Regions from separate parts of the Mesorhizobium opportunistum WSM2075 genome, predicted to be linked through region 1. Evidence: predicted binding sites of a transcription regulator. Region 1 holds the regulator's gene; each other region holds the start of a gene.
What was found. Region 1 encodes LexA, which represses DNA repair genes until DNA is damaged. Its sites were predicted from a motif close to TGTTCNNNNTGTGTTCNG; they were not measured.

Region 1 (10,787 bases):
GCGCGGGTCGAGCGCCGCTGTGTGCTCGTCGAGCAAAAGCAAGTCTGGCGATCCGCCGACGGCCATGATCAGCGACAGGGACTGCCGCTGCCCGCCTGAGAGCAGGTCGACGCGCGTATCGAGACGATTTTCAAGGCCGAGGCCAAGTATGGACAGGCGCTCCTTATAGGAGGCGAGCCGTGTGGCGTTCAGCCCTTGCCGCAGGGTGCGCTTGTGGCTGCGCAGATCGGCCAGCAGCATGTTCTCCGCCACCGTCATGCTGGCGGCGGTGCCGCGCATCGGATCCTGGAACACCCGCGCCAATCTTGCGGCACGCTTGTGCACCGGCATATTTGTCACATCGGCGCCGTTGATCAGGATCTTGCCGGAATCGAGGATGAGCGCTCCGGAAATGGCATTGAGCATGCTGCTCTTGCCGGCTCCGTTGGAGCCGATGACGATGCCGAACTCGCCAGTCGCCAATGACAGGCTGAGGCCGTCCAGCGCGATCTTCTCGTCGGCCTGGCCCCTGTAGAATACTTTGCGCGCGGATCGGATCTCGAGCATCGTTCCTCCCTGACCTGAGGGTGACGGCGCCCCTGCCGTCACCCTTCAGTCCCGATATCAGTCGACGATGCAGCCGCAATCGGCCATCGAAGCCGGTATCTCGATGCCGAACGCGGCCATCGCCTTGCGGGAAATCGTTGCCATGTGGTCCTTGTAGGCCGGGCGCGACGGCGCGATCGTCTTCGGATCCTTGCCCTTGAGGATCTCGGCGGCGATGTTGCCGGCGTTGACGCCGACCTGCGTGTAATTGACCGCGAAGCTCGCCGGTACGGTGCCGTTGCGGACCGCGCTGTCGTCGGCGTTGACGACAGGGATGCCGGCCTGGCGGGCGGCCGCGGAGACGGCGGCGATCGCCGGCTGGATCAGGTTCGAGGTCGGGCCGTAGATCACGTCGGCCTTGCCGGCGAGCGATGCGATGCGCTGCTGGATGTCATTGACGTTGTCGATACCGACTTCCACGACTTCGAAGCCGGCAGCGGGCGCCGCCGCCTTGATCTTCTCGATCAGGGCAACGTCGTTGGCCTCGCCCGGATTGTAAGGCACGCCGAAACGCTTGGCGTTCGGCAGAAGCTTCTTGGTGAAGGCCATCACCGCGGCGACGTCCTGCAGATCGGTGGCGCCGGTCATGCCTTCGTCGCCTGCGTCCCACGACGGCACCAGCTTGGCCGCCACCGGGTCGGTGACCGCGGCAAAGACGATCGGAATGCCGGAGCCGGCGAGCGCCTTCTTGGCGATCTGCGAGACCGGCGTGGTGATGGTGTAGATCAGCTTGGGCTGCTCGGCCTGCAGCTTGGCGATCATCTGCGGCACCAGCGATGCATCGAAATTAGTATGGCTCTCTGTGTAGACGACGTCCTTGCCCTCGACGAAGCCATTGTCCGTCAGCGCCTTCTTGAAGCCGGCTATGGCGGCGTTCAATTGCGGATGCTCGCCGAAATTGGCGATGCCGATACGGATCTGATCGGCCGCGGCGCTCCCGGCGCTGACCATCAATGCGCCTGCCAGAGCCAATCCCGACAGCCATGCGGATTTCGACTTCAACATCATTTCCTCCCAGATTTGATCAGCGCCGCCTCGGGGCACCTCCAGCGATCATGGTCAGTCCATCGGCGCATGTCAAACATTATATATAATTCTTGCCATCACCAATCATCATATATAATTTCTCCAATGGCAGAGAACGAATGGATCGCGATGCAGGACCAGAAGAACTCCACCAAGACGGAAGCCGCCTACCAGCTTCTGCGGCGCGATATCCTCACCACCCGTCTCATGCCGGGCGCCCCGCTCAAGCTCAGCGCCCTGCGCGGCATCTATGGAGTTGGCTGGACGCCGCTGCGCGAAGCATTGTCGCGCCTCGAAGCCGAACGCCTGGTCACCGCCATCAGCAATCGCGGCTTCGCGGTCGCCCCCGTATCCCGGGCCGAACTTGAGGATCTGGCGCGCGCGAGGATGGTCGTCGAGATACCGCTCTTCCAGGAATCGATGGAGAAAGGCGGCCGGGAGTGGGAAGACGCGGTTGTCACCGCGCACTACCGGCTCGCCCGCTGCAAGACCGCGGTGGACGACCCATCGGATGCCGCCGTCGACCAGTGGGACGAGAACCACGAGGCTTTTCATGCCGCGCTGCTGAGCGCTGCGACATCCAGCTGGCTGTTGCGGTTTCGCTCGACGATCTCGGACCAGCTGCGCCGGCACCATCGCTTTCTTGGGCTGGCGCCGACATTGCGGGCGGCGGCCGGCCTCAAGGACGGCTACGAAGAGGCCATGAACGCGCTGCGCGAGGCGATGGCGATCGAGCACCACACGGCGATCATGGAAGCCGCCCTGGACCGCGACGTCGAGCGGGCAAAAGCGCTGATGACGGCCCACATCGGTTATACGCTGCACGTCTATGTCCACAGCGAGGACGGCGACGCGAACAAGGACGTCGCGCGCGCCGGCAGCTTGAAAGCGGTTGCCGGATGATCTCGGCACCTCCGCATCGTCCGACGCTTGACGAGATTGCCGAAGCCCGCGATCGGCTGGCCGCCTGGCTGCCGCGCACCCCGCTGCTGCGCCTCGATCTTGGCCGTGCCGACCAGCGGATATTCCTCAAGCTCGAGACCCTGTCGCCGATCGGCGCCTTCAAGCTCAGGCCGGCGCTCAATACCTTGCTTTGTCGTGACGCCGATGAACTCAGGCACGGTGTTGCGACCGTCAGTTCGGGCAACATGGCCTATGGGTTGGCCTGGGCGGCACGGGCTCTTGGCGTTCCGATGGCCGCCTACATGTATGCCGGCGCGCCGCAGACCAAGATCGACGGTGTCCGCCGTCTTGGCGGCGAGGTGCGCTTTGTCTCCCACGAGACCTGGTGGCGCTACATCACCGCGATCGAGCGGCCCGACATTGACGAACTTCTCATCAATCCCGTCACCGATCAGGCGGTGTTGGCTGGCAACGGCACCATCGGCCTCGAGATTGTCGAGGATCTGCCGGAGGTCGATTTCGTGCTGACGCCATATGGCGGCGGCGGCATGACGACCGGCGTTGCAAGTGCGCTCAAGGCCCTTCGTCCGCAGGCGAGGGTCTTTGCCGTCGAGGACGAGAACGCGGCGCCGGTCACCGCCGCACTGGCGGCCGGACGTATTGTCGAGATCGAGACACGGCCCTCCTTCATCAAGAGCATTGGCGGTCCCTCCCTGATCCCCGAGCTATGGCCGTTGGCGAACCAGCTCATCGACGGTGCCATCGCCGTCAGCCTGCAACAGGTGACGGAGGCCATGCGGCTCCTGTTCTCGAAGGCCAAGGTCGTCGCCGAGGGCGCGGGCGCCGCCTCGCTGGCCGCGGCTCTCAGCAGTGAGCGGGCGACCGGCAACGTCGTCTGCGTCATCTCCGGCGGCAATATCGATGCGGAATTCTATGCGCAGGTGCTGGCCGGTGCGATCCCGCCAGCCTGATCCCGTACCTGCTTCCGAACCGGCGATTGTTGGCGTTTTGATTTCGTTTCGTTCACGGCAGGCAAGCCGATCGCAAGCGCCGAAATCGGCCTCGACGGGCTCTGCCGTCGGCTGATGCCGAGCCATGTCGCAAGACAGGCCACAGGCTATTAACCAAACATTTCAATGCGGGCGACGGGCGGCAACGGGCGAAAAACCCCGATTTCCGGCCTGTCCGGGCCGCAAATGATTTCGGCTCTCTTACCAAATTCACTAAACTTTAAACGGTTGCAGAACACAACTGGAACAGATAGTGTTTGTTCTGGGTTTGTTTTTCGATTCTGGATCAGAACCATTCTGGATCAAAACCCTTGTCCAGATGCCTTGGGGGCCGCCATGCTGACACGCAAGCAACATGAACTCTTGATGTTCATTCATGAACGGCTCAAGGAAAGCGGTATTCCGCCCTCCTTCGACGAGATGAAAGAGGCGCTCGACCTCGCCTCCAAATCAGGGATCCATCGCTTGATCACGGCGCTGGAGGAACGCGGCTTCATTCGCCGGCTGCCCAACCGGGCGCGTGCGCTGGAAGTGCTGCGGCTGCCGGATTCGATCGCGCCGGGCCTCAACGCGGCAAAGAAGTTCTCGCCAAGCGTCATCCAGGGGAGTCTCGGCCAAGGCGGTCTCGGTCAGGGCAGCCTCGGCCGCCAGATCAAGCCGGCACCGTCGCGCTTTGCCGCTGCTGGCAACGACGACGATGCGGTTCCAGCGGTGTCCATCCCGGTCATGGGTCGCATCGCCGCCGGTGTGCCCATCGATGCCATCCAGCATCAGACGCATACCATCTCGGTGCCGCCGGACATGATCATGGGCGGCGAGCACTATGCGCTGGAAGTCAAGGGCGACTCGATGATCGAGGCCGGCATCTTCGATGGCGACACGGTCATTATCCGCAACGCCGATACGGCGAGCCCGGGCGAGATCGTCGTGGCGCTGGTCGACGAGGAGGAAGCGACCCTGAAGCGGTTCCGCCGCAAGGGTGCTTCGATTGCGCTTGAAGCCGCCAATCCGGCCTACGAGACGCGCATCTTCGGGCCGGACAGGGTCAAGGTGCAGGGCAAGCTGGTTGGGCTGATCAGGCGCTACTGAGCCGGCACGGCACTTGGCTTGTCAGGTTTGCGATAGGGCTCCAGGCCTCTCGCCTCGCGCGAAAACTTTCGCTGCGCGTGCCAGGGCCGATACGGGCTGTCCACCGCGAAGCTGATGGTTGGCGGACCGGTGGCCGATTGGCGGTCGAAGAAGATGGCCGCACTGCCCTTGCGGGCGAGCTGCCGTTTGGTAACGACGAGAACCAGCGGATTGTGGCAGGCATCGTAGGCTGTCGCGTCATTGACGATGATCAGGTCGGCGAAGCCACAGGCCTTCCAGGTATCCTTGCGGTCTTCGACATGCGCTATGATCGCACCGGACGGGTGCCTGGCGAGACAGACACCGTCTGTGCAATAGAACGGCGCTCCCGGCGGGAGATTGACGGCATCGGCAATATCGAATTGTCCATCCGCCTTGTCGAACATCTCTGGCGGGATGATGGTTTCGGACGTCAGCGCGCGTTTCCAGTTGTCGACCGTGAATTCGTTCGGCCGGGCCCGGCTGACCGCGAGTTCGCCACCGCCGATCGGCAGCGCGACCAGCCGCGCGTCTTCCGAGACCAGCACATCCGGCGTGCGCGTGTCGGACACCGCCAGCAAGCCGGCGAGCGCGAATGGAAGCGCTGCAAGCCGCAGCCACGTCGTCGCCATCGTCGCGATGACCAGGGCAATCGTCACCAGCAGCACGGATTGCTGTGAGATGAGCCCGACCGCATCGACCGGAGAGCGTTCTGATATCCACGCCGAAATGGCGATCATCGCGGTCAGGCCCTTGCCCATCAGGTAAAGGGATGGCGCATCCAGTCCGAACGGCATCAGCAGCGCGCTGGCAACGGCCAGGAACATCACCACCGACACGATCGGCATGACGGCCAGATTGGCGAACAGGCTGAGCGGCGACACCCGCTGGAAATGCCAGATGGCAAACAGCGCCGTGGCGCTGCCGGCGATAATCGAGGTCATGGCCAATCCGCCTGTCGCCAGCAGGAATTTTCGGGTCAGGAAACCGGGCAAGGATCGCTTCGGCGGCGGTGGCCTCGTTTTTCCCGCCCGGTGATCCGCCCAGCCGGCATAGGCGCCGACCAGGGCCGCGGTCGCGGCGAACGACATCTGGAAGCTCGGGCCGACCACCTCATGCGGGGAAACCAGGATGACGGCGATCGCCGAGATCGCCAGATTGCGCATGGTCAGAGCCGCGCGATCGAACAGGACGGCAATCAGCATCACCGCCAGCATGATGAAGCTGCGCTCGGCGGCGACGACGACGCCGGAGATGACGAGATAGGCGGCGATCGACAAAAGTGCGGCCGCGGCCGCGTATTTCTTCACCGGCCGGCGCGCGGAAAAGTCCGGGAACAGCGCGAAGGCGCCGCGCAGCAGCCCCATGATGGTTCCGGCGACCAGCGCCATGTGCAGTCCCGAAATGGAGATGATGTGATAGATGCCGGTGCGCCGCATCGCTTCGTTGATTTCGTCGGGGATGCCGGCGCGCACGCCGACGATCAGCGCCGCCGCGATCTCGCCTTCGGCGCCGCCGACGCTGCCCCTGATATGGTCGGCGATGGCTTCGCGGGCGTTTTCTATCCCTGAGGAAAGGCGGGCCGACAGCGGCATGCCACCGTCATCGGCCGCAACGACTTTTGGATTGCCGAGAAAGAACCCGCTGCCGCCAATGCCGGCGAAATAGCTGTCGAAGGAGAAATCGTAGCTCTCCGGCCGCACCGGACCGGTTGGCGGCAACAGTTTGGCGTAGCCCGTGATTAGGGAGCCGGCGGTCATTTCCGGCGGTATCTTGCGTGCCGAAAGCCGGACCCTTTCCGGCGCGTAGCGCAGTTTCGGCCGAGCGGTCGATGTCACGTCGATGGTCAGCCGGATGCGGCCGGTCTCCATCTCTTCGATCGAGACCACGCGGCCGCTCAGTTGCGTCGAGATTTCCGAGCCCAGCATCCGGGTTCCCGTGCGCCACGTCTCGACCTTGGCGGCGAGCAAGCCAAGCGCGCACAGCAATGCCGCCATCAGGAACAGATGGGTTTTCGGCCACGAGCGCGAGACAATCGCCAGGAAGCCCATGAGGACGACCACCGCGACAGGCCTGGCGAAGTCCGGTTCGACCGTCAGCGAAAAATAGCCGATCGCGCCGATTGCAAGGCAAACCGGCACCAGCAGGAAGCCAATGCCGCGGTCAAGCTCCAGCTCCGCCGCCGCAGTGATGCCGTTGCGCAGGCGCGGCAATGACAGCCGGCCGAGTTGCCGACGCACACGCACGATCCTGCCGGCCGGCGACGAAACTGGGGCGGGGATATCCGGTAGCGACTGCTTGCCTGAACCCGGCACGAGAGGCGATTGCGTCGGCAGCGAGGCCGGCAGCGGCATCGCAAACAGGGACCGCTCGCTGACGCCGACAACTGCGTCCTCGCCCTGATCCGAGCCCCGGCTTCGTCCAGCCATCGGGTCTGCCCCTTGCACCCCTGACGCCCTATGCTACATGAACGCGCGACGCGCGAAAGTCCGCGCAGCCACACCCGCCTCAGACGCTTCCCGAGAGTTCCATGTCCGACAAGGTCGTCACCCGTTTTGCCCCCTCGCCCACCGGCTACCTGCACATCGGCGGCGCGCGCACGGCGCTGTTCAACTGGCTGTATGCAAAGCATACTGCCGGCACGATGCTGCTGCGCATCGAGGACACCGATCGCGAGCGTTCGACCGAGGCGGCGACGGCCGCGATCCTGGACGGCCTCACGTGGCTCGGTCTGGGCTGGGATGGCGAGGCGGTTTCGCAGTTCGAGCGCGCGCCGCGACACCGCGAGGTGGCCGAGGAGCTGGTGCGCCTGGGCAAGGCTTATTACAGCTACGAGACCCCCGCCGAACTCGAGGCGATGCGCGAGGCAGCGCGCGCCAAGGGCCTGCCGCCGCGCTACAATGGCCAGTGGCGCGATCGTGATCCGTCCGAAGCCCCGCCCGGCGTCAAGGGCGCCATCCGTGTCAAGGCGCCGACCGAGGGCGAGACCGTGGTGCACGACCGCGTGCAGGGCGAGGTGCGCTTCCCCAACAAGGATCTCGACGACTTCATCATCCTGCGCTCCGATGGCAACCCGACCTACATGCATGCCGTCGTCGTCGACGATCACGACATGGGCATCACCCACATCATCCGTGGCGACGATCACCTGACCAATGCCGCCCGCCAGACCGTGATCTACAACGCCATGGGTTGGGATGTGCCGTCGATGTCGCACATCCCGCTGATCCATGGCGCCGACGGTGCCAAGCTGTCGAAGCGGCATGGCGCGCTTGGCGTCGAGGCCTACCGCGCCATGGGCTACCTGCCGGAGGCGCTGCTCAACTACCTGGCGCGCCTGGGCTGGAGCCACGGCGACGACGAGATCATGTCGATCAAGGACATGGTGTCCTGGTTCGACATAGGCGACGTCAACAAGGGCGCGGCCCGTTTCGATTTCGCCAAGCTGGAGGCGATCAACGGCGCCCATATGCGGCGCATGGCCGATGCCGAACTCTTGGACATCTTTATCGCCACTTTGCCCTATCTTGAGGGCGGCCCGGCGATGGCCGCGCGCCTCGACGACCGCAACAAGGCGCAGCTGCTGGCAGCGCTGCCCGGCCTGAAGGAGCGCGCCAAGACGCTGGTCGAGCTCGTCGACGGCGCCGCCTTTCTGTTTGCCACGCGGCCGCTGCCGATCGACGACAAGGCGGCACTCCTGCTCAATGACGATGCCCGCAAGATCCTGCGCGGCGCTCACGAAGCTTTGAACGCGCTGTCGGGCGACTGGACGGCCGCGGCCGCGGAGGCCGCGATCCGCGACTACGCACTGGCCGGTGGTCACAAGCTTGGCGCCGTGGCGCAGCCTCTGCGGGCCGCCCTGACGGGCAAAAGTACCTCGCCAGGCGTGTTCGACGTGCTTGCCGTCCTGGGGCGCGAGGAGAGCCTGGCGCGCATAGCCGATCAAATCGATTAGGAGCAAACTGGCCCAAGAAGATTGGCATTGAAAGGCGGGTTTCGCAGTGCAACATTAGGCCCTGGCCCAATCTGGCACGCACCCTCCTGAAATGCGGTGGCGAATACGCGCATTGCGGTGATTTCGACGTGTCGCTTTGCAGAAATTTGCCTTTGCCGGCATGAGGAAACGAGAAGGAGTTTGCAATGACCGAAGCTGCGACAAAACTGGAATTTGGCGGCAAGACCCAAGAGGCCACGGCAAAGCTGGAATTCGGCGGCAAGACTCATGAGTTCAAGGTGCGAAGCGGCTCCGTCGGGCCCGACGTCATCGACATCGCTTCGCTCTACAGCACCACCGGTGCCTTCACTTACGATCCCGGCTTCACCTCGACGGCGAGCTGCGAGTCGGAGATCACCTTCATCGATGGCGATGCCGGCATTCTCCTGCACCGCGGCTATCCGATCGACCAGTTGGCCGAACACGGCGATTTCCTCGAAGTCTGCTATCTCCTGCTCTACGGCGAACTGCCGACCAAGGCGCAGAAGGACGATTTCGATTACCGTGTAACGCGCCACACCATGGTGCACGAGCAGATGTCTCGCTTCTTCACTGGCTTCCGCCGCGACGCGCACCCGATGGCGGTGATGTGCGGCGTGGTCGGCGCGCTGTCGGCCTTCTATCACGACTCCACCGACATCTCCGACCCGTACCAGCGCATGGTTGCCTCCATGCGGCTGATCGCCAAGATGCCGACGATCGCGGCCATGGCCTACAAGTACCACATCGGCCAGCCCTTCATTTACCCGAAGAACGATCTCGGTTTCGCGGCCAACTTCCTGCACATGTGCTTCGCCGTGCCGTGCGAGGAATACAAGATCAACCCGGTGCTGGCACGCGCCATGGAGCGCATCTTCATCCTGCATGCCGATCACGAGCAGAACGCCTCGACCTCGACGGTCCGTCTCGCCGGCTCGTCGGGCGCCAACCCGTTCGCCTGCATCGCCGCCGGCATCGCTTGCCTGTGGGGCCCGGCCCATGGCGGCGCCAACGAAGCGGCGCTCAACATGCTGGGCGAGATCGGCCATGTCGATCACATCCCGGAATTCATCGCCCGCGCCAAGGACAAGGACGACCCGTTCCGGTTGATGGGCTTTGGCCACCGCGTCTACAAGAACTACGATCCGCGCGCCAAGATCATGCAGAAGACGGCGCATGAGGTTCTGGGTGAACTCGGCATCAAGGACGATCCGCTGCTCGACATCGCCATGGAGCTGGAAAAGATCGCGCTGACCGATTCCTACTTCATCGAGAAGAAGCTCTACCCGAACGTCGACTTCTACTCCGGCATCACGCTGAAGGCGCTGGGCTTCCCCACCACCATGTTCACCGTGCTGTTCGCGGTTGCCCGCACCGTCGGCTGGATCGCGCAGTGGAAGGAAATGATCGAAGATCCGCGCCAGAAGATCGGCCGCCCGCGCCAGCTCTATACCGGTGCGCCGGAGCGTGACTACGTGCCGATCGCGAAAAGGTAGGGAATAGAGGGAATAGGCAGTAGGGAATAAGAGGCCTACTGCCTACTGCCTACTGCCTACTGCCTACTGCCTACTGCCTACTGCCTACTGCCTACTGCCTACTGCCTACTGCCTACTGCCTACTGCCTACTGCCTACTGCCTACTGCCTACTGCCTACTGCCTTCTTTATGCACCCCATCACCACCTCAGCGGCGATCTCGCCTGAAGGCCTGTCCGTGGCCATGCGCCTGACAACTTCAGCAAAGCCGTCCTTTTGCCAGCTACGGTAGGCGGTGTCCGAAAACAGGGCCTCCAGCTGCCGCGCCAGATAGCGTGGCCGCACATACTGGTTGTAGTGCTCCGGCACGATCGCCTGGTCGGTGATGAGATTGGGCAAGGCGGCACTCCACACCCTGACCAGGCCCTGGACCATGCGCATCACCGGATCGAGCCGGTAACACGAGATCGTCGGCACGCCCGACAACGCCAGTTCCAGCGACACCGTTCCAGACGCGATCAGCGCGGCATCGGCCTTGCCGAAGGCCTGCCATTTGCGCTCGGGATCGAGAATGATTTCCGGCTCCTGGTCCCAGCGCGCCACCGAGGCCCTGACCAGGTCGGCGACATGCGGCACTGTCGGCAACAGCAGACGCAGTTGATGTCCGCGCTGCCGCAGGATCGAGACCGTCTCGCCGAACGGTTCGATC
Region 2 (10,787 bases), 1.4 Mb from region 1:
CAGACCAAACGCCGTGATGGCGATGAAGGTGCCACCGAGCAGCAGACCGCCAAGCAGCGGTCCGGAATATCCGCCAAGTGCCACGCTGGCGATGACGCCTATCACTTCGATGAAGCATGCCAGCGCATAGGCGGCGTGAAGCCCGGTCCAGGCCGCGATCTTCTGCCAGAACCAGATCGAGGGAAAGCCGGCAAGGCCAGCGACCATCCACACCATGGCCTCGAAAACACGGCTGCCGCCGCCTTGCCGGACGATGGCGACCAGGAATGTCGCGGTCACCACATAGCCAAACCCGAACAGGCCGTAGGCGACTATGATCTTCATCAGCGATCGGTCTTTCGGCAGCGCCGGCTCGCGTGCGGCCTCGCCATCGGCGAGCGGGCCTTCGTCCGCCAACAGCGCGACGACCACGAAACCGCAGGCCGAAATTGCCGCCGACCACAACCAGCCAGCCGCCCAGCCGGCATGTTCGGCGACCAGCACCGCCATCATCGCCGCCGAGATCGCGATGCCCAAGCCAACGCCGCCAAAATGCCACGCCTGCAGATCGCTGCGTCCCACCGCCGCGATGTGGCTGAAAACGATGCTGGCCATGAAGACCATGACGAAGGCGCTCGCCATGCCGGCCAGAAAGCGGACGGCGAGAAAGGCGGCCATGGCATCGGTCAGCCCCATCAGCGCGGCCAGAATGGTGCTGGCGCCGAGGCCGACCAGCATCAGCGGACGCTCGCGCCCATGCGCCCAACCGCCCGCCGCGGCAAGCGCGCCGAGGAGATAACCAAGATAGTTGGCCGAGGCGATCCAGCCGGCATTGGCCGGCGACAGATGCAGTTCTTCCATCATGCCGGGCAGGATCGGCGTGTAGACGAAACGGCCGATGCCCATGGCGACGGCCATGGCGATCATGCCGGCGAAGGCGTAGCGTAGCGCTGTCGAGTTGGCTGATGTCATTGCAGCGCACAATAAATGCAGGGATTGCTGAAACAATCCGCCATCCGTTGGGCCAGTGCGGCCGCGGAATGCCACGTCGTGGTCGACCTGTCCTGAAACCGGAACGTGCGGGCGCTTCCGCTCAGCAGCGCCCGCCGAAACTGGCGCGCAGTGAAGCGGTCTCATGCGCGGTCCGCCGTGCCGTCAGCCTGAACGGCACATCGCCGAGTTCGCGCTCCGACATGGTGTTCAGCACAGGATGCGAAAGCGGATCGGTCAGCCACCTCTGCGTGTCGCCCTCGCGGCCTGGTTCGTACGGCGAGGCCGCGGCGAACAAGACCTTCAGCGATGACAATATCCTTGGCATTTTCGGCTCCGCCGGTCTGTCTCCCGTCGATAAAATCCGCCGTTTCGATATGCCTTTCAATTGAGATTTCGGCCAGATCGGTTTAGAAAATCTCAAATGAGCGTGCTCAACCGCATCCACCTCAACGGCCTTCGCGCCGTCGAAACCGTCGCCCGTCTCGGATCGCTCGCAGCGGCGGCGAGCGAACTCAATGTTTCTGTCAGCGCCGTCAGCCAGCAGATAAGCCGCACCGAAAAGCAGCTCGGCCAGGCTCTATTCGAGCGCACGACGAGCGGCCTGGTGCTGACCGAATTCGGCACTGTGTTCGCGACCCGGCTCGGCGCGGGGTTTCGCGAGCTGGCCCAGGCGGTGGCGCTGGCCGATGAAGCGACACAATGCACATTGGTGGTTTCGGTGGCGCCGGCCTTCGCGTCGAAATGGCTGCTGCCCAGGCTGTCGCGTCATTTCGACCGGCATCCCAACGTGCTGCTGCGCATCGATGCCTCGGTACGGCTGGCCAATCTCGATCACTCCGACATCGATATCGCCATCCGGCTCGGCGACGGCAAATGGCCGGGCGGGCGGGCGGAACTGCTTTTGGCGCAGGAGGTCTTCCCGGTCTGCGCGCCTGACATCGCCCGCAAACTGAGATCGATCGAGGACCTTGCCCAGACCTGCGCCATCACTGACGAGCGGGCGATGATCAACTGGGAAAGCTGGTTCACCGCGGCCGGCGTCCAGCCCGTCACCTTCCAGAAGGGCGCGCGCTTCACCGATCCGATGCTGTGCCTGGAATCGGCCATTGCCGGCCATGGCGTGATGCTCGGCTGGCAGTTGCTGGCTGCCGATGCGCTGGCCGACGGGCGGCTGGTGGCGCCATTCGGAATCCGCGCCCAGAGCGGGCTCGGCTACTGGCTGGTGACTTCGGCGGAGAAGACCGAGAGCCGCAAGGTCCGCGACTTCAAGGCCTGGATCAAGGAGGAGATCGCGGCGACGATGGCGCAGTTCGGATCCGTGAAGACGGGCCACTCCGGCGCGATCGCGGTGGAAAGCACGGTGGCGCCGGTCTATGTAGGAACGGATATCCAATCAAGGCAGGCAGGATCATGACCACACATTCGCGCGGCGTTTCCGCATCGATCGACCCGGTGAAGCTCGACAGGCTGGCGGAAGTCGCCATCAAGGTCGGATTGCAACTGCAACCCGGGCAGGATCTGGTGCTGACCTCATCGATCGCGGCCCTGCCGCTGACCAGGCGCATCGTCGAGCATGCCTACAGGGCCGGCGCCGGACTGGTGACGCCAATCTTCAACGACGACGAGATGACCCTGGCGCGCTACCGCTTCGGCGCCGATGCCGGTTTCGACCGCGCTGCCGGCTGGCTCTATGAAGGCATGGCGAAGGCCTTTTCCAACAATGCGGCGCGGCTGGCCGTGCGTGGCGAGGATCCCTCGCTGTTGTCGGCGCAAGACCCGGCAAAAGTGGCGCGCGCCAACAAAGCAAACTCGATGGCCTACCAGCCGGCGCTGGAAAAGATCACCGGCTTCGACATCAACTGGAATATCGTTGCCTATCCGGACCTCGCCTGGGCAAAGCAGGTGTTTCCGGACGACGCCGACGATGTCGCGGTGGCCAAGCTCGCCGACGCCATATTCGCCGCCTCGCGGGTAGACGTGGAGGATCCGATCGGCAACTGGAAGGCGCACAATGCAGCGCTGCGCGGCCGGACCGAATGGCTCAACGGCCACAATTTTCACGCGCTGCATTTCACGGGACCGGGCACCGACCTCACTGTCGGGCTGGCGGACGGCCACGAATGGATGGGCGGCGCCTCGACCGCCAAGAATGGCATCACCTGCAATCCCAACATCCCGACCGAGGAGGTCTTCACCACGCCGCATGCGCGGCGCGTCGAGGGTCATGTCTCGTCGACCAAGCCGCTGTCCTACCAGGGCACGCTGATCGACGATATCTCGGTGCGGTTCGAAGAGGGTCGGATCGTCGAGGCAAAGGCATCGAAGGGCGAGAACGTGCTGAAGAAGGTGCTCGACACCGACGAAGGCGCGCGGCGCCTCGGCGAAGTGGCGCTTGTGCCGCATTCATCGCCGATCTCGGCCAGCGGCCTGTTGTTCTTCAACACGCTGTTCGACGAGAACGCCGCCTGCCACATCGCGCTCGGCCAGTGCTATTCCAAGTGCTTCGTCGACGGCGCATCGCTCAGCCAGGACGAGATTGCAGCGCGCGGCGGCAACAAGAGCTTCATCCACATCGACTGGATGATCGGTTCGGACAAGATCGACATCGACGGCGTCCATAAGGACGGCGCCCGCGTGCCGGTGATGCGCAAGGGCGAGTGGGCCTGACGGCACGGAGGGTCGGATGGCTTTCGACCTGGAAGTCAAGCGGATCTATGAACCACCCGCTTCCGATGACGGGCAGCGGGTTCTCGTCGACCGGGTATGGCCGCGCGGCGTCAGCAAGAAGGACGCAGCGCTGACGCAGTGGCTGAAGGACATCGCGCCGAGCGACGAGTTGCGCAAATGGTTCGGCCATGAGCCGGCTCGCTGGGCCGAGTTTCAGAAGCGATATCGCGCCGAGCTGGACGGCAATGACGAGGCGGTGACGCAACTGCGCGGACTGCTCCGCCAGGGTAAGGTAACGCTGCTCTACGGCGCGCATGATGAGGCGCATAACAATGCCGTGGCGCTGGCGGGGTATTTGCGCGCGGGTTGAGGCTTCGTTTCGCAGCGTTGGCGATTGGCGAAAGCCGAGGCGACATCTGATCTCCCTCCTTGCGGGGGAGATGCCCGGCAGGGCAGAGGGGGGTGCTGTCCCTCCAGCCTATCAATCAATCGCAGCGACTTGAGATAGGCTTTCGCAAGAACGAAATTCGTTGGGGCTGGCAATCCTTCACACCCCCCTCTGGCCTGCCGGCCATCTCCCCCGCAAGGGGGGGAGATTGGCAGCGTTGCCGTCTCGCTGCTTACTTCACCGCCTGCTCATAAACATCAGCCTTGAACCCGACCAGAATCCGATCCCCCACCTCCAGCACCGGCCGCTTGATCATCGTTGGCTTGGCCAGCATCAGCGCCTTGGCCTTCTTCTCGTCAAGGTCCTGCTTGTCCTTGTCCGGCAGTTCGCGAAACGTAGTGCTGCCCTTGTTGAGCAGCTTTTCCCAGCCGACCTTGCCGACCCAGCCGTTCAGCTTGCCGGCCTCGATCCCTTCGGCCCGGTAGTCGTGGAACCGGTACGGCACGTCATGGCCCTCCAGCCAGACGCGCGCCTTCTTGATCGTGTCGCAGTTTGTGATGCCGTACATGGTGATCGTCACAGCGCGCTTCCCTTGGGCTGACCGTCGAATCCGTCCCGCGGCGCATGCAGTCACCCGACGGCAAAGAAGTCAAAGACCGCCATTGCTGTGATCTCGACGACGCCTGGTGTGGACGGATGCGCATGGCGGCCAGGGCATTGTCCCGGCCGCCATATTTGTCTTAACCCCGCACCGAGAGCGGGCTCCCGGAAGCCGTTTCGGCCTCAGTAGTAAAAGCGCTCTTCGGTGATCTTGCCGTTCTTGACCGTGTACAGGCCAACCTCATCCATGGTGACACGCTCGCCGGTGGCCTTGGGCGTTATGTCGAACTTGAAGCGCACCGCGAACTGGTCGCCGTTGACATAGGGGCCCTCGACCAAACCGCCATGCACTTCGTTGTTCTCCTGCCACCACTGGCCCTTCTGCTTGAGGGCAGCCTTGCCGCGGCTGACGGCCATCGGCCCGTCCATGGCTTCATAGCTGACGATATCGTCGGCATTGTACTTTTCGGCAGCACCCTCATTGTCACCCTGCTTGAGGCGTTCGGTGAAATCCTTGGCAATTTCCGTGATGGTCATGTGTGTTCCTCCTGTTCGACGCGATGAATGCAAGTAGGGGACAGCTTGCCCGCCTGCCACTGTCGAGCCGATCGATAGCTGACACTTCATGTCAGGACGGATCAGGTGCCGACTACGATGCCTCCATCAAGGGCCAACGGTCCAGGAAGAGATATTTCGTCAGACCGCGCAGGCTGTGAACAAGGATGAAGTCATTGGCAACGAACGTGATCGGTTCGATGGGCTGCCGAGGGACAAACTTTTGATCGTAGGCGAGTGTCAGATGCGGAACGAAATGATCCGGCGCCTTGAGCCCGTTCTTCAGCATCTCGACCCCAAGCAATTTGTGGAGTTCGAAAACTGGTCCATCATCGGCCAGAAGCACAAACGGGTGGCGAGGCGGCCTGCCCCGGGTCGCCGGGCGACCCGGAAAACTGCCGACATGGCCAAACGTGACCTCAAAGGCGGGCATTTGGACATGCCGGCCCGATCGAGACGCTGCAAAGACGACCTTGGACCGCAGCCGTCTGTAGTCGCCGGCATGCCGCAAGCTCAGGTGAAACCGCTCAACCGATAACCGCTTCCCAACAATTCCATGCCGATGACAAAGCTGGTTCTGCAAATCGGCGAAGGGAGCATGGAACCGGGGCTGTAAGAATAACCCGAAGAAGGCACGATCCGGCCGTTTTGGCCGCCATGGCGGCTCGGGAATTCCGAAGTCGAATTCGCCTTGCAGATACATACGCATACGCCCGGCAAGGAACGCTCCTGTTTCGCTCTGTTCTGGAACAAAACAGGAACATTCCTTTCGAGTCAAGCGTCGATTGATCCAAATCCCGCGCTCCGCAATCCTGCCCTTGACCTCAAGAAAGATTAGCTTGGCAGCATGGGACAGCTGGCGCCACGGCGCAGGCTGACATGCGCCACGTCGCCTACGTTGAATTGAAAGCCATCGGCCCGGCGCGGTGCGTCGATCACCACGGGCATTCCCTCCCAAAGTTCGGCGTGCAAGCGCAGCGTGCGGCCGTGAAAGACGATGCTGTTGACGCGCGCCGGCGCCGTGCCCGGCGAGACTTCGGTCGTCGCCAGCAAATCCTCAGGACGCACGCCGATGGTACGCACGTCGCCTTCACCGGGTGACTGGCCGGTTTCAGAAATGGCTTCCAGCGCCAGTGTTCCGGCGGTGAAACGCAGGCGATCGCCGTCGTGGCCGATAAACCGCGACTGCAGGAGATTCATGGTGCCGATGAAGCTCGCCACGAACTTCGTGGCGGGCCGATCATAGAGTGTCGCCGGCGGCGCGATCTGCTCGATGCGGCCCTTGTTCATGACGACGATGCGATCGGAGATCGACAGCGCCTCGGTCTGGTCGTGGGTGACCATGACGAAGGTGGTGCCGAGCCGCGACTGCAGCCGCTTCAGTTCCACCTGCATCTGTTCGCGCAGATGCGCATCGAGCGCCGACAGCGGCTCGTCGAGCAGCAGCACGCGCGGCTCGCAGACGATGGCTCGGGCAAGTGCCACGCGCTGGCGCTGGCCGCCCGACAATTCCAAGACCCGGGCACGAAGCTTGTCGGCGAGACCGACCATGTCCAGGGCTTCGCCGACGCGTTTTGCCTGCTCGCTGCCGGAGAGCTTGCGCAGCGACAGGCCGAAGCCGACATTCTCGGCGACGTTCATATGCGGAAACAGCGCGTAGTCCTGGAACACGGTGTTGACCGGCCGGTCGAAGGGCCGAAGCGCCGTGATGTCGCGCCCGTCAAGCAGCACCTTGCCGCTCGACGGGCTTTCGAAGCCGGCGATGACGCGCAGGCTGGTGGTCTTGCCGCATCCCGATGGCCCGAGCAGCGTAATGAACTCGCCGCTGACGATGTCGAGATCGACGGCGTCGAGCCCGACGATGCCGCCGGGAAAGATCTTCGAGATCGCCTGCAGCCGCACAAGACGATCAGGCGCCATCGCGAACCTCGGACGGTTTCGTGGTGTTGACCCAGAGGATCTGGCACTGCTCGGCGCCGGGATTGCGGAAGGCATGCAAGAGCGTGCTCTTGAAGGCAAAGCTGTCGCCCTCCTTCAGCACGTATTTTGTCGAATCCACCACCAGTTCGACCTCGCCCGCCAGCACGTAGCCGAATTCATGGCCGGCATGCGCATAGGCTTCCGCCGTGCCGCCATTGGCCTCCACGGTCACCAGCATGCCGGTCAGCGTCGCGCCTGGCGGCGACAGCAGCGCCTTGGCGATGCCTTCGGATTTGACGGGAATCGCGCGGCGGCTGTTGGCGCGCACGCAATAGAGATCATTGACTGCGTCGTTGCCGTCGGCGATCAGCGCCGACGGCTCGATGTCGAGTGCTGCCGCAAGCGGCCAGATCACCTTGACACGCAGCGATGACATGCCTCGCTCGATCTGGCTCAGCGCACCGATCGACACTCCGGCTTTTGCCGCCAGTTCGGCCAGCGAAAGGCCGCGCTCCAGCCGCAGCGCCCGCACCCGCCGGCCAACGCGGACGTCTGCATCGTCCTTGGGTTTTTCCGCGGCGTCGTCAAGCATGTCCATGTATGGGTCCTCGTAGTCTTCTCAATCGACGTGGCGCAGCGCCGCTAGGCTCCCCCTTCTCCCCTTGTGGGTGAGAAGCGGTTCGCGCAGCGAACGAAAAGCCAATTGCTTGGCTTTTCGAGCTTCGAACGCCCTGAGCCTGCGAAGGGCCGGGCGTGGTAGCCGATCCACCCTGCTGGGTCCCCGCTGCTTCGCAGCGTCCCAGCGTTCGCCGGCCTTTCATCGTGCCACTGGCACGATGAATTCGCTTACGCGAACCGGCTGCTCACCCCACAAGGGGAGAAGGAAGAACCAGCCTCACCCGCCCGCCTTCACCTTTTCGAACATCTTGGCCATATCGTCATTCTGTTTCATCGGCCCGGTGAAGATCGTGCTTTTCAGCATCACTTCCGGATCGGACGGCAGCTGCAGCTTGTCCAGGTCTTCCTTCGGCACGCCGGCGAAAGCGGTCGAGAGCGAGCTGCCGTAGCCATAAGACTCGATCAGGTATTTGCCGGACTCGGCATCCAGCCGGCTGTTCATGAAATCGTAGGCGAGGTCGACATTCTTGGCGTCCTTGAGCATGACGAAGCCGCAGGCCCAGGTCAGCATGCCTTCCTTCGGTTTCATGAACTCGACCGGCACGCCCTGCTTCTTCAGCGAGGTGGCCGACGCATTCCAGGTCATGGCGGCGACCAGCTGGCCGCTGGCCAAGGCCTGTTCGACCGAGGTCATGTCGGTTGTGTAATTGGAGAGCAGCGGACGCTGCTCGCGCAGTTTCGCCGCCACCTTGTCCATTTGCTCCGGCGTCATGTCGAACGGATTGACGCCGGCCAGAAGCGCGGCAACGATCGGCGTGTCATGCACGGCGTCGATGGTCGCCATGCGGCCGGCATACTGCTTGTCCCACAGCAGGTTCCAGCTCGCTTCCGGGTTCTTCACCAGATCGGTGCGGTAGAGGATCGAGGTGTTGCCCCAGTCCCACGGCACCATCCAGACCTTGCCGTCGCCGGCCTGCAGATCGGGCAGGTTCTTGAATACCGGGAAGATCGAATCCCAGTTCTTGATGCGCTTGGTGTCGATCGGCTGCAGCAGGCCTTCCTTGTTCCAGCGCGCCACCTTGTCATAGCAGGGATGCGCGATATCGGGACGGAAGCCGGCCTTGACCTTGGTGAAGGCGTCATCGTCGTCACCGAATATGGAAGCCTCGACGCCATCGGGGTGCGCGGCGAGGAAACTCTTGTTGAAGTCGGGCAGTTCATAGCCCGACCAGGTGAAATATTGCAGCTTGTCGCCAGCGAAAGCGACGGTCGACGACAGCGCCAACGCCAAAGCGGCGAGGCCGGCCCGGGCCGTCTTTCCGGATATCAGGTCGCCGGATATCAGGTCGAATGCCATTGCAGTTCTCCTCTCTTGGTTTGTTTTGGTTGTGATGGATTCGCGGGTCGCGGCGCGGTCGCTGACAGGCCGCGATGGCGAAGGATCTCGGCAAGGCCGGCGATGACGAAGGACACCGCCAGAATCGATGTGCCCAGCGCCATGACCGTCGGCAGCGACTTCGGAAACCGCAGCTGGCTCCAGATGTAGAGCGGCAGCGTCGGCTCGGTGCCGGCAAGGAAGAAGACGACGATGAATTCGTCGAACGATATCAGGAAGGCCAGCATGAAGGCCGAAACGATGGCCGGCAGGCTGAGCGGCAGCATCACCCGCCGGAAGGTTGTCCAGTCGGACGCGCCGAGGTCGAGGGCGGCCTCGCGAATGGTCTTCGGGATGGCGGCGAAGCGGCTGCGCATGATCACCACGGTTGTCGGCAGCGCCACCAGTATGTGGCCGAGCACGATGGCGATGCGCGACGGTCCGAGGCCGATGAGGTTGATCAGGATCAGCAGCGATATGCCGACGATGACGCCCGGGATCAGGATCGGCAGCCGGGCGATGGCGCTGATGGTGGCGGCCAGCGGCGAGCGGCCATAGAGGTCCATGTAGGACACGGTGATGCCGCAAAGCGTGGCGCCCGTGGCGGCAATGATGCCGATGACGAGGCTGTTGACGAGCGCGCCGGACAGCGCCGAATTGCCGTACAAAGTCGCGTACCATTGCAAGGTGAAACCTTGCAGCGGAAACGCCGCCTGGATCGAGTCGTTGAAGGAAAACAGCGGGATCAGCAGCACCGGCAGATAGAGGAAAAACAGATAGGCGACGACGTAGACGCCAAGCCAGCGGCCGCCACCTTGCGTGCGCGCGCTCATGTGCGGCTGCCAAATCTGCGGTCGGTGAAGCGCGCGACCAGCACCACCGCCAGGATCACCAGCATGACGGCTACGGAGAGTGCTGCTCCAAACGGCCAGTCATTGGCCTTGCCGAACTCAGCCTGGATCAGCGTGCCGATCATCGTGGAGGCCGGGCCGCCGACGAGCGCCGGCGTGACATAGTCGCCGACGGTCGGCACGAAGACGACGAGCGCGGCGGCCAGCACGCCCGGCATAGAATTGGGCAGCACGACCCGGCGGAAGGAGGTGAACGGCCGCGCGCCGAGATCGGAAGCGGCCTCGATCAGCGATTTCGGGATAGTGTCCAGCGCGACATAGATCGGCAGGATGGCGAAGGGCGCATAGGCGTGGGCCAGCGTGACGACGACGGCGGCCGGCGTGTTGAGAAAGGCCAGCGTCGGCTCCGACCAGATGCCGGTTTCGATCAGCGCCGAGTTCAACACGCCATTGTAGGCGAGCACGATCTTCCAGGCGAAGACGCGCAGGAGATAGCTGGTCCAGAACGGCAGCGTCACCAGGAACAAGAGCAGACCGCGCCGCCGCCCGGCGTGGAAAGCGAGATAGTAGGCGACGGGATAGGCAGTGGCGACCGTGGCCAGCGTGACCAGAGCGGCAATCACCAGCGAGCGCAGCGTCACCGTCCAGTAGAGCGGATCGGAGACCACTGTGGCGAAGTTGGCGAGGCTGAAACCGCTGCCCAGCAGCGAGCCGTCATTGTTGCGGAAGGCGAGGAAAAGCACGAGGCCAAGCGCAAACAGGATCAGCAGGAAGGTGACGGCCGCGCCCGGCAGCAGCATGGCGAAGCTGAAGCCCGATGAAGACCGGGCCTTTGGCATCT
Region 3 (10,787 bases), 220 kb from region 1:
GCCGATCGCCGCCGACAGGTCTTCCGCGCCCCAGGTGAGGCCGACTAGGCGCGCGCTAGCACCGGCATAGGTCGCGGCGGCGAGCACACCGGCCGGGGTTTCGGTGATGATCGGCAGGATTTTGATCGCCCCGTCCGCCAGGCCGTTTTCGGCCTCGCGAACCCTGAGCTTCGTCGATAGCTGCTGGACGTCCTGGCCACTGTTGGATTTGGGCAGCATGATGCCATCCGGCTTCGCCGGCACGAGCGCGGCAAGATCGTCATCCGTCAGCCCGCTCGAGAGGTCGTTGACCCTGACGTAGATCGCCGAACTGGATTGGCTCCGGTGCCCGGCGATGAAGCGTGCCGCGATCGCGCGCGCCGTTGCCTTGTTCTGCGGCGCCACGGAGTCCTCGAGGTCGACGATGACCACATCGGCGCCGACGCCAAAACCCTTTTCCAGCTTCCGTTCGGAATCGCCGGGGACGAACAGCAACGAACGCATCAGGCAGCCTTCTTCAGCATCATCGCTTGCCTCGTGCATTTGGCGACGAGGTCACCATGCTGGTTATAGGCGCGGTGCTCGAACTCGACGATGCCGCGATCGGGCTTCGATTTCGATTCCCGCACCGACACGACCGTGGTCTCGACGCGGATGGTGTCGCCATGGAACACCGGGTGCGGAAACACGGTTTCCTTCATGCCGAGATTGGCGACCGTCGTGCCGACCGTGATGTCGTTGACCGAGATGCCGATCATGAGCCCGAGCGTGAACAGCGAGTTGACCAGCGGCTTGCCCCATTCGCTCTTGGCGGCGAAATCGAAGTCGATATGCAGCGGCTGAGGGTTCAGCGTCATCACCGAAAACAGCATGTTGTCGCTTTCGGTGACGGTCTTGCGCAGCGTGTGCTGGAAGACGTGGCCGACGACGAACTCCTGGAGATAAAGCCCGGCCATTTTCTGTCTCCTTCGCTGCCTGACGGTTGATAAGCGCTGCAAATCGGCCCCGCAAGCCAGTTAATGAACATGGTGAACCGTTCGTAAACCATTTCTACCTACCGTAATGACCGGGGCCAGAAACCTTCTGGCTAGGGGCGTAAGCAGACGGCATGGTTGTTGTTTCGCATTTCCTGAAGTGGATCTACACGGCCAGGGTGTCCGAGCGCGCCGCCGCGGCAAGCGCGCTGGCCCGTGCCTACATCAATTCCGAATTGCCGTTCGAGGACCGCTGCGCCGCCGAGGCGGCGCTGACGCTGCTGCTCGACGATGCCTCATCGAAGGTGCGGCTGGCGATGGCGGAGCCGCTGTCGATGAGCCATCACGCGCCGCTGCAGATTATCAGCGCACTGGCCTCCGACCAGCCGGAGGTTGCCGGCGTGGTGCTGGCACGCTCACCGCTGCTCACCGACGCCGACCTGATCAACCGCGTGGCGGCAAGCCAGAAGGCAACACAGACGCTGATCGCCGATCGGCCGCTGGTCTCGATGGCGCTGTCGGCGGCCATCGCCGAGATCGGCGAGGCGGAAGCCTGCGCGGTGCTGCTGGCCAACAGCGGCGCCGATATAGCGTCGCTCAGTTTCCGCCGCATGGCTGAGCGCCATGGGCATCTGCCCCTGGTGCGCGAGGCGCTGATATCGGATATCCGCCTGCCTGCCGACTGCCGGCACATGTTGCTCATCAAGCTCGGCGAGACATTGAAAACATCACCGCTGGTCATGGCTCTGATGGGCGCCGCACGTGCCGAACGCGTCATGCGCGACGCTTGCATCAAGGCCTCGGTGACGCTGATAGAAGGCACGCGCCCGGAAGAGCACGCGGCACTGATCGAGCATTTGCGCTTGCGCGGCGATCTCACGGCGAGCTTCCTCATCCGCACCATCGCGCACGGCAAGGTGGATTTCTTCGGCTCCACGCTGGTCGCGCTCAGCCAGCAATCCGAACAAAGGGTGAGGGCGCTGCTCGCCGGCGGGCATGATGTCGCCCTGCAGGCGCTGTTCCGCAGCGCTGGCCTCGCCGCCGCCACGCACGCGATCATCCTGCGGGCGCTGAAAATCTGGCGAGAGGTCGCCAATGGCAAGCGCGTCGCTGGCGTGCAGGAGGTCAGCTGGCTAATGCTCAAGGAATTGGGCGGGCAATCCGCGGACGGCGACCTCGCCATCCTGGTCAAGTCGATCCATCTCGAGGCGCTGCGCGAGAACGCGCGCGGTCATGCGCTGGCGATCGCCGCGGCCTGAAGTCGGCGCATTCGGCCACTTAGCTTCGATCCCTGGCGAAAGAATCCGGGAAATCCTCCATTGCCGCGGCGATGATGCGCAGTGACGCCGCGATCTGCAGCATGTCGCCGGTGGCGTTTTTCTGGGCGATGGCCGCAGCATATTGGCGGGCGACGGCGATGGTCGCCGTCTGCGGATCGCCTGGGGCGCGGAAGAGCAGTTCGCGTGCCAAGCCTCTCAGGAAGTTGGCGATCGAGAGCGCGGTTTCGGGCGCAATGGCATGGTTTTGGCTCGTAGCGCGCAGCCGCAGGACCTCGAGGCCGACCGTGACGGCGACGACGCCGCCACCCAGAACCGCCTCGCCCTTCCTGCCCGAATTCTGCACCAGCGGCATCAACTGGTTGATCCGGTCATAGGCGAGGCTTTCGAAGGCCGAACGCCTCGGCACACGCTCGTGCAGGCAAAGCCGTGCCAGATCCTCGCGCATGGCGCGCACGATACGGTTGGCCGCGAGCCACGGATCGGCGGGCAGCACGATGAGGAAGACGCCGATCGCCAGCAGGATGCCGACCAGCACCGACGCCGAGCCGGCGAAGAACGGGCCAGGATCGTAGGTCATCGCCTGATGCGGACTGAGGAAGGCGAGGAAGTTGATGGCGAAGGCCGTGGATACGCCGACATAGCGCGGATTGGCCATGCCCAGCGCCGTCGGCACCAGGATTGGCACGACAAACAGCACGAACCAGCCGAAGCCGGGCAGGGCAGGCAATGCGATCTGGCCGACGAGAAAGGCAAAAGGCAAAGCCAGCAGCGTTCCCTTGAAGAAACCCCAGGATACCTGCACGGGATCGGGGCGGGCAGCAAACAGGCTCGACACGACGGCAACGAGAATGACGGTGCCGGCCGCTTCCGACCATTTCGTCGTCAGCCAGAAAGCCGCGACCAGCAGCGTCGCAAGGGCTGCGCGCACGGCGTTGCGCGCCGCGCCGGGATAGTCGCGGTGTACCACGAGGGCCGGCTGCTGGCTGGCGGGACCTGGGCGCCGCGTGACCGGGGCGCGCAAGGCATCGAGCCCGCGCAGCACCTGCTTCAGCGCCTCGGCGAAATCGGCGGCGATGGTGAGGCGGGTGATGGTGCCGACCTTGTCGTCCTCCTGATCGACCGGGGCATCGGGCATCTGCCGGGCCTTGGCCGAGATCGCATCGAGCCGGGCCACCCAAGGCGCGGTGTCGTCCAGCGCGCCGGGTTTGGTCGCCAGTTCGCCGACAAGCAGCTGCAACTCCGAGCGCACCGGAATGAGCGCTGCGTTCTTCGGCGCGGCGTGCGAATGCAGCGCACGCGCGGCCGAGAGTGCCGACAGCAATTGTCCGATGGTGCGCCGAACGGGATGGGCGCGCGGCGCGAAGCTCGGCGCCTCGAGCCTTGCATAGGCGCGCATCTCGCCAAGTGTCTGGGTGTCGGCGACCAGCTTCCTGTGCAGGCCGGAAAGCGTTGCCGGATCGCCGCCGGAGAACGCACCGCCGGCATAGGTCGCAAGATCGATGATGCAGCGCTTCAGCCGCGAGATGATGGCGTCACTGGCCAGCTTGGGCAGGATCAGCCGGCTTGTCAGGCCGGCGCAGACAATGCCGAGCACGATCTCGGCACAACGCGCGACCGCGAGGTCCACGACCAGATGCGGCTGCCCGAAGGCGGGCAGGCCGATGATCATCGCCGTATAGCCGGCAAGTGCCGCACCATAGGCTTCGGGATTGCGCAGCAGCGACGAGACGAAGGTGCAGATGCCGATCCAGACCGCGAGCACCGTCACCAGCACCCAGGGGCCGGTGCCGAACGCGGTGGTGATGCCGATCGCCGCGACGCCGCCCACAAGCGTGCCGAGCAGCCTGTAAAAGCCCTTTGCCAGCACCATGCCCGCGACCGGCTGGGCAACGATGAACACCGTCATCATCGCCCATTGCGGGTGGTCGAGCTTCAGCGCATAGGCGGCCAGAAGCGCGATCAGGCCGGCCGAAACGGTGCGCAGGGCGAAAATCCAGTCCGAACGCGTCGGCTGCGTCAGCCCGGCCAGATTGGTGTCGAAATAGTCCTTCAGCCGCACCCAGATCACATGCTGGTCTCCGTACCTGCACGGACAAGGTAGAGCAGTGGGCGGCTAGATATCCAGCACTTCCGCCTCGGCGAATTCGGCACGTTCCTGGATGAAGCGGAAGCGGGCTTCCGGCTTGGTGCCCATCAGCTCATCGACCCTGTCCTTGGTGGCCGAATCGATTTCGTTCACATCGACCCTGAGAAGTGTGCGCTTCCTCGGGTCCATCGTCGTCTCCTTGAGCTGTGCGGCCATCATCTCGCCCAGGCCCTTGAAGCGGCCAAGCTCGACCTTGCCGCGCCCGGTGAATTCGGTGCGCAGCAGCTCGTCCTTGTGCGCGTCGTCGCGGGCATAGGCGACCTTGCCGCCCTGCCTGATCGAGTACAGCGGCGGCACCGCCAGATAGAGGTGTCCACCGCGCACCAGCGCAGGCATCTCCTGGTAGAAGAAGGTGATCAGCAGCGAGGCAATGTGGGCGCCGTCGACGTCGGCGTCGGTCATGATGATGACGCGGTCGTAGCGCAAATCCTCATCGCGGTATTTCGATCGCGTGCCGCAGCCGAGAGCCTGGATCAGGTCCGATATCTGCTGATTGGCGGCCAGCTTGTCGTTGCCGGCGCTGGCGACGTTGAGGATTTTGCCGCGCAGCGGCAGTACCGCCTGGCTGGCGCGGTCGCGTGCCTGCTTGGCCGAGCCGCCGGCCGAGTCACCTTCGACGATGAAGAGTTCGGCACCGGCGGCGGCATTCTGGGTGCAGTCGGCCAGCTTGCCCGGCAGGCGCAGCTTGCGCACCGCGCTCTTGCGCGACACTTCCTTTTCCTGGCGCCGGCGCACCCGTTCGTCGGCGCGTGCGATCACCCATTCGAGCAGCTTGGAGGCTTCCTGCGGGTTGTCGGCCAGCCAATGGTCGAACGGATCGCGGATCGCGGTCTCGACAATACGAATGGCCTCGATCGTCGCCAGCCTGTCCTTGGTCTGGCCGACGAATTCCGGCTCGCGGATGAACACCGACAGCATGCCCGCCGCCGAGATCATGACGTCTTCGGAGGTGACGATCGAGGCGCGCTTGTTGCCGACGAGCTCGGCATAGGCGCGCAGGCCCCGCGTCAGCACATTGCGGAAACCGGCCTCGTGCGTGCCGCCTTCACCGGTCGGGATGGTATTGCAGTAGGAATTGACGAAGCCGTCGCCGCCGAACCAGGTCACCGCCCATTCGAGCGAGCCATGGCCGCCTTGCTTGTCGCTCTTGCCAGCGAAGATTTCGCGCGTCACCTGGAAATCGTCGCCCAGCGATGCCTTGAGATAGTCCTTTAGTCCGCCGGGGAAATGGAATTCCGCCTTGGCCGGCGTCTGGTCCTTTTCCTTGATCAGCGACGGATCGCAGGTCCAGCGGATCTCGACACCACCGAACAGATAGGCCTTCGAGCGCGTCATGCGGTAAAGCCGCGCCGGCTCGAACGCAGCGCCCTTGCCGAATATCTGCTCGTCGGGGTGGAAGCGGATCTTGGTGCCGCGCCGGTTGTGGACTTCGCCAAGATGCTCGAGGCCGCTGACCGGGACGCCGCGCGAGAATCTCTGCCGATAAAGCTGGCGGCCACGCGCGACCTCGACCTCGAGATGATCCGACAGCGCGTTGACCACGGATACGCCGACACCGTGCAGGCCGCCTGAGGTCTCGTAGACCTTGGAATCGAACTTGCCGCCCGAATGCAGCGTCGTCATGATCACTTCCAGCGCCGGCTTCTTGAACTTCGGGTGTGGATCGACCGGAATGCCGCGGCCATTGTCGGTGACGGAGAGATAGCCGTCGGCCGAAAGCTCGACATCGATGAAGGTGGCGTGGCCGGCAACCGCCTCGTCCATCGAATTGTCGATGACCTCGGCGAACAGATGGTGCATCGCCTTGTCATCGGTGCCGCCGATATACATGCCCGGCCGGCGCCGCACCGGCTCCAAGCCTTCGAGCACCTCGATGTCGGCGGCGCTGTAGCCTTCCGAACCGTCGCGGCTTGCCGCCGGCCGCTTGGCCGCCGCCTGCACCAGCGGATCCGCCGGGCGCGCCGGTGTGCGGACCGGCTGCGGTTGCTTGTCCAAGTCGCCGAAAAGGTCGTTGTTGTCGTCCATGCCTGCCATAGGTCCGGTGCTGCGAATCACCCGCCGATACTGCCACGCTTTTCAGCGCCAAGCGACGGAGGTTCCTGTTACGTTCGGGGATCCGGCCCGTCTTATCCTAAAACCATTCGATAACCAAGCGGGCGGAAATAGGTCGAATGCCGTCGTTCTCCATTCCTGATTCTTTAACAATGCCGCCTAGCGTGAGCCCAACATAACAAGAAACTACGGGCATCAGGGGTTTAGGCGTGAGGGGCAAGGCCATAAGTATGATCGGTATCGCCGCCGTTTTCGGCGCGATCTCGATCTTTGCCGCGGATTTCTGGGTCAAAAGCCAGGCCGATGCCCAGGAGAAGACGGCATCGATCGCCGCTCCGGCCCCGCCCAAGATCGAATTCAAGACCATCGTGGTGGCGAACGCTCCGTTGCGCTACGGCATGGAACTCGACCGCACGAAGCTCATCGAAATTCCCTGGCCGCAGGATTCGCTGCCGCAAGGTGCCTTTGCCACGATCGATGGATTGCTCGGCGAAGGCGGCCGCGTCGTGCTGTCGCCGATCGAGGTCAACGAGCCGGTGCTGCTGACCAAGCTGTCGGGGCCGAACGGCCGTGCGACGCTTTCCAACATGCTGACGCCCGGAATGCGGGCGGTTACCATCCGCACCGATGAGATCGCCGGTGTCGGCGGCTTCGTCACGCCGGGCGACCGCGTCGATGTCGTGCTGACGCGCGATGCCGGTGAAATCCAGGAGGTCGCCAAGAATGCGCAGGGGGCGGCCGGTTCGACCATCACTTCCGAAATCGTCGTCGCCGACGCCAAGGTGCTGAGCGTCGGCCAGGGCGCCGACGAGCGCCAGACGGCGCCGCAGATCGCCAATTCCGTGACCCTCGAGGTGACGACCGAGGGCGCCCAGAAAGTGGCGCTTGCCCGCACCGTCGGAACGCTGTCGCTGTCGCTTCGCTCAGCCAGCGAAGGCGGCGACGGCAAGAACGGCGTCACCACCATCTCCTCCTTTGGCGGATCGGTGGCGTCCAAGGCGCAGGCCACGGCCGGCTCGTTATTCGATGCCATGACCAAGGAGCCGGAGAAGCCGAAATTCAAGACGGTCATCGTGACGCGTGGCACGAAGGCCGAGGAATACCAGGTTCCGGCGCGGGACCAGAAGTAAAAGGCCGGTGGGGACCGGGTGGGACGGGACAATGCTGATGCGTACCCTATATGGAATGACGGGCCGGTCGTGCTTCGTGCGCGCCCTGGCGATGGCGGTTTCGCTGGCCGCGGGCGCGATGCTCGCCTTCGCCGGCGCGGCCAGGGCGGACAATGACATCGTCTATGTCTCGGCGACCAAGAATGCGTCGATAAAAGTCGCCAAGGGCAAGCCCAAGACGATCATCACGAGCGCGGCTTTCTACCAGATCGTCATCGGCGATCCCGAGATCGCCAACGTCAATCCGCTGACCGATAAATCCTTCTATGTGCTGGGCAACAATCTCGGCACCACCGGCATCGCGCTGTTCGACGACAAAAAGCAGCTTGTCGGGACCGTCGACATCGAGGTGACGCTCGACACCGACGAACTGGCGAACACCATCCGCGCCAGCGTGCCGGACGCCAAGATCAAGGTCGGCTCGGCCAATGGCCGCGTAGTGCTGTCGGGCGAGGCGGACGACGCCGTCGCCGCCGAGAAGGCAAACAAGATCGCCACCCGCTTTTCAGGCAATGAGGAGGTGATCAACTCGGTCAACATCTCGTCGTCGCAGCAGGTCCAGCTCAATGTCCGCTTCGTCGAGATCAACCGCCAGGCGGGTCAGGATCTGGGTGCAAAATACAGCGCCAATTTCGCCTACGGCTTCGGCGGACGCGATGTTTCGCTGGAGCCCGGCACGGTGCCGGCGGCGGGAACCGGTGAAATCATCGGCCGGCTGCTATCCAATGGCGTCTCCATCGATATCGCCATCAAGGCGCTGGAAGAGCGCGGCCTTGCCCGGCGGCTGGCGGAACCGAACCTTATCGCCCGTTCCGGCGAGACGGCGAGCTTCCTGGCCGGTGGCGAATTCCCGATCCCGGTTTCGGAAGAGAACGGCAAGATCTCGGTCAGCTACAAGAAATACGGCGTCAGCCTGGATTTCAAGCCGACCGTGCTCAAGGACGGATTGGTCAGCCTGGACATCGCGCCGGAAGTCTCTTCGATCGACGCGTCGGCGTCCTACAACATCGGCAACATTTCGGTGCCGGGTTTCATCGTGCGCCGTGCCAGGACGTCGGTCGACCTGAAGAACGGCCAGAGCTTCATGATCGCGGGGCTGCTGCAGTCGCAGAACGACATCACCACCTCGCGCATTCCCGGTCTCGGCAAGATGCCGGTGCTTGGAGCGCTGTTCTCGTCGAAATCCTACCAGCGGCGCGAGACCGATCTGGTCATCATTGTCACGCCCTATCTGGTCAAGCCGGTCGATCCGTCGAAGAAAATGGCCGAGCCGACCAACGGCACGCAACCGGCCAGCAACGCCGACTACTTCCTCAACAACACGGAGGAAGTGAAAGGGTCGGATACCAACCGCGCCCTGGCTATGGCCGACGGCGGCGCCGCACGGGCCGCTCCCGCCACCACGGTCGGACATTTCCTCGACCTGCCGAAGGACTGAAGCCATGCGTCTGATCCTGAGATCGAGCGTCGCCTTGCTGCTTGCCGGTTTCGCCGGCGGCTGCACCAGCGACGACTATGTACGCAGCGAAGGCGTGACGTCGGGCGCCGGCGACGCCCAGGCCGCCAACACCGTCATGCAGATGGTCGACCCGTGGAAGTACGGTGTCCAGAACACCAGGCTTCTGGTGCCTGCGAAGCGTGGCGATGCCGGACCCGTCACGCCCGATCAGGCGGCGGGCGCGAAGGCAGCGCAAACAAGCACAAGCGACTGAATCGAAAAGGCAATCGATCAAGGCGATCGACCTACAGGCGGCAAGAATGGCAAACGGCATCAAGACCAAGAAGATCCTGCTCGTATCGACGGACAGGACCTTCGTGCAGGACACGCGGACCGCGTTCGCCGCTTCCGAGATCATCCAGCTCTCGACTGTGGACAAGAGTGTCACCGAACTGCGCGGCGAGGTCCAGGAGACCGACTTCGGCGTCATCATCGTCGACATGGACGCGGCAAGGCTGGAGGAAGTCGAGTCGCTGCAGCGCATCATGCGCCGGCTGGAAGGCAAGGCGCCGGTGGTCGTAGTCACCCAAGAGTTCAACGCCGCAGCCGTGCGCATCCTGGTACAGCTCAAGGTCGCGGACTTTCTGGTCAAGCCGATCACCACCGCCGACCTGGTGCGCTCGGTCGTGCGTGCCCTGCAAGGGCCGGGGCGCGAGGAAAACACCGAATCGCAGATTTACACTTTCATGCCGGCCGCCGGCGGCGTCGGCACCACGACGCTGGCGCTGCAGACGGCCTTCCAGCTGCATCACTCGGTGACGCGCGGTGCCTCGACCTGCGTGGTCGACCTCAATTTCCAGCAGGGTGCCTGCGCCGAATATCTCGATCTCGAGCCGCGTTTCGACATCACCGAGATCGAGAACCAGCCCGAACGCCTCGACCGGCAGCTGCTCGACGTGATGCTGTCCAAGCATGCGAGCGGGCTTTGCGTGCTGGCGGCGCCGACGCATCCCTCGGAAATGCGCTCATTCAAGACCGATGTCGTGGTGCGTATGCTCGATCTCGTGTCGGCCTACTTCGACAATGTCGTCATCGACATGCCGCGGACCTGGTTCCCCTGGACGGAAACGGTGCTGCTTGGCTCCAACAAGCTCTACATCGTCGCCGAGATGACGGTGCCGTGCCTGCGCCACACGCAAAGGCTGATCCAGGCGGTCTACGAGACGGTGGGCAAGGAAGTGAAGCCGAACGTCATCGTGAACCGTTTCGAGCAGAAGATGTTCGACAATGGCATCAAGCAGGCGGACGTCCAGGAAATCCTGGGCGAGCATTTCGTCGGCGGCATCGCCAACAACTACCGGCTGGTGCGCGAGGCGGTCGACCGCGGCGTACCGCTGCACGAGATCGATCCGAACGCCAATGTCGTCAACGACCTCAAGCGGATCATCCTTCCGGAAGAGGCGGTCGCGATCGGAGCCAAGTCGAAATCGCTGTTCGGCCTCGGCAGGAACCTGTTGAAGAGGAAGGCCGGATGACCAGCCGTTTTTCCACCCTGCAGAACCGCGATGCGCGCCCACAGCGTCCGGCGGAATCAGCCCCGGTCGCGCACCATGCGGTCGTCATCCCGACCAGTCGAAAAGCTTTGCCGGCAAAGCCGGAGACGGCACCTGCAAAGAATGCCAACAAGGTGCTGGATGCCCGTGTGCGCATCCACAGGATGCTGCTGGAGGAGATCAACCTTGTCGCGCT

Region 2: a site for LexA is predicted at 5,928-5,945, ahead of MESOP_RS28120 (2'-5' RNA ligase family protein). Genes of this name have one in related genera too.
Region 3: a site for LexA is predicted at 6,474-6,491, ahead of parE (DNA topoisomerase IV subunit B). Genes of this name have one in related genera too.

Annotation. Positions count from the first base shown of each region.
Region 1 covers NC_015675.1:4,389,151-4,399,937, reverse strand. The annotation lists gene MESOP_RS21175 (ABC transporter ATP-binding protein) at 1-546, opposite strand, end outside; gene MESOP_RS21170 (ABC transporter substrate-binding protein) at 604-1,590, opposite strand; gene MESOP_RS21165 (GntR family transcriptional regulator) at 1,717-2,514, shown strand; gene MESOP_RS21160 (pyridoxal-phosphate dependent enzyme) at 2,511-3,485, shown strand; gene lexA (transcriptional repressor LexA) at 3,861-4,613, shown strand; gene MESOP_RS21150 (ComEC/Rec2 family competence protein) at 4,607-7,060, opposite strand; gene gltX (glutamate--tRNA ligase) at 7,162-8,586, shown strand; gene gltA (citrate synthase) at 8,772-10,100, shown strand; gene lpxB (lipid-A-disaccharide synthase) at 10,241-10,787, opposite strand, start outside.
Region 2 covers NC_015675.1:5,813,725-5,824,511, forward strand. The annotation lists gene MESOP_RS28085 (YbfB/YjiJ family MFS transporter) at 1-951, opposite strand, end outside; gene MESOP_RS28090 (hypothetical protein) at 1,073-1,297, opposite strand; gene MESOP_RS28095 (LysR substrate-binding domain-containing protein) at 1,394-2,386, shown strand; gene MESOP_RS28100 (aminopeptidase) at 2,383-3,639, shown strand; gene MESOP_RS28105 (DUF488 domain-containing protein) at 3,656-4,009, shown strand; gene MESOP_RS28110 (ArsC family reductase) at 4,260-4,607, opposite strand; gene MESOP_RS28115 (nuclear transport factor 2 family protein) at 4,811-5,164, opposite strand; gene MESOP_RS28120 (2'-5' RNA ligase family protein) at 5,277-5,885, opposite strand; gene MESOP_RS28125 (ABC transporter ATP-binding protein) at 6,017-7,102, opposite strand; gene MESOP_RS28130 (cupin domain-containing protein) at 7,092-7,700, opposite strand; gene MESOP_RS28135 (ABC transporter substrate-binding protein) at 7,998-9,077, opposite strand; gene MESOP_RS28140 (ABC transporter permease) at 9,062-9,928, opposite strand; gene MESOP_RS28145 (ABC transporter permease) at 9,925-10,787, opposite strand, start outside.
Region 3 covers NC_015675.1:4,166,447-4,177,233, forward strand. The annotation lists gene MESOP_RS20090 (HpcH/HpaI aldolase/citrate lyase family protein) at 1-483, opposite strand, end outside; gene MESOP_RS20095 (MaoC family dehydratase) at 483-977, opposite strand; gene MESOP_RS20100 (DUF2336 domain-containing protein) at 1,088-2,212, shown strand; gene MESOP_RS20105 (FUSC family protein) at 2,232-4,301, opposite strand; gene parE (DNA topoisomerase IV subunit B) at 4,347-6,404, opposite strand; gene cpaB (Flp pilus assembly protein CpaB) at 6,662-7,561, shown strand; gene MESOP_RS20120 (type II and III secretion system protein family protein) at 7,593-9,038, shown strand; gene MESOP_RS20125 (hypothetical protein) at 9,043-9,312, shown strand; gene MESOP_RS20130 (CpaE/TadZ family protein) at 9,359-10,573, shown strand; gene MESOP_RS20135 (TadA family conjugal transfer-associated ATPase) at 10,570-10,787, shown strand, end outside.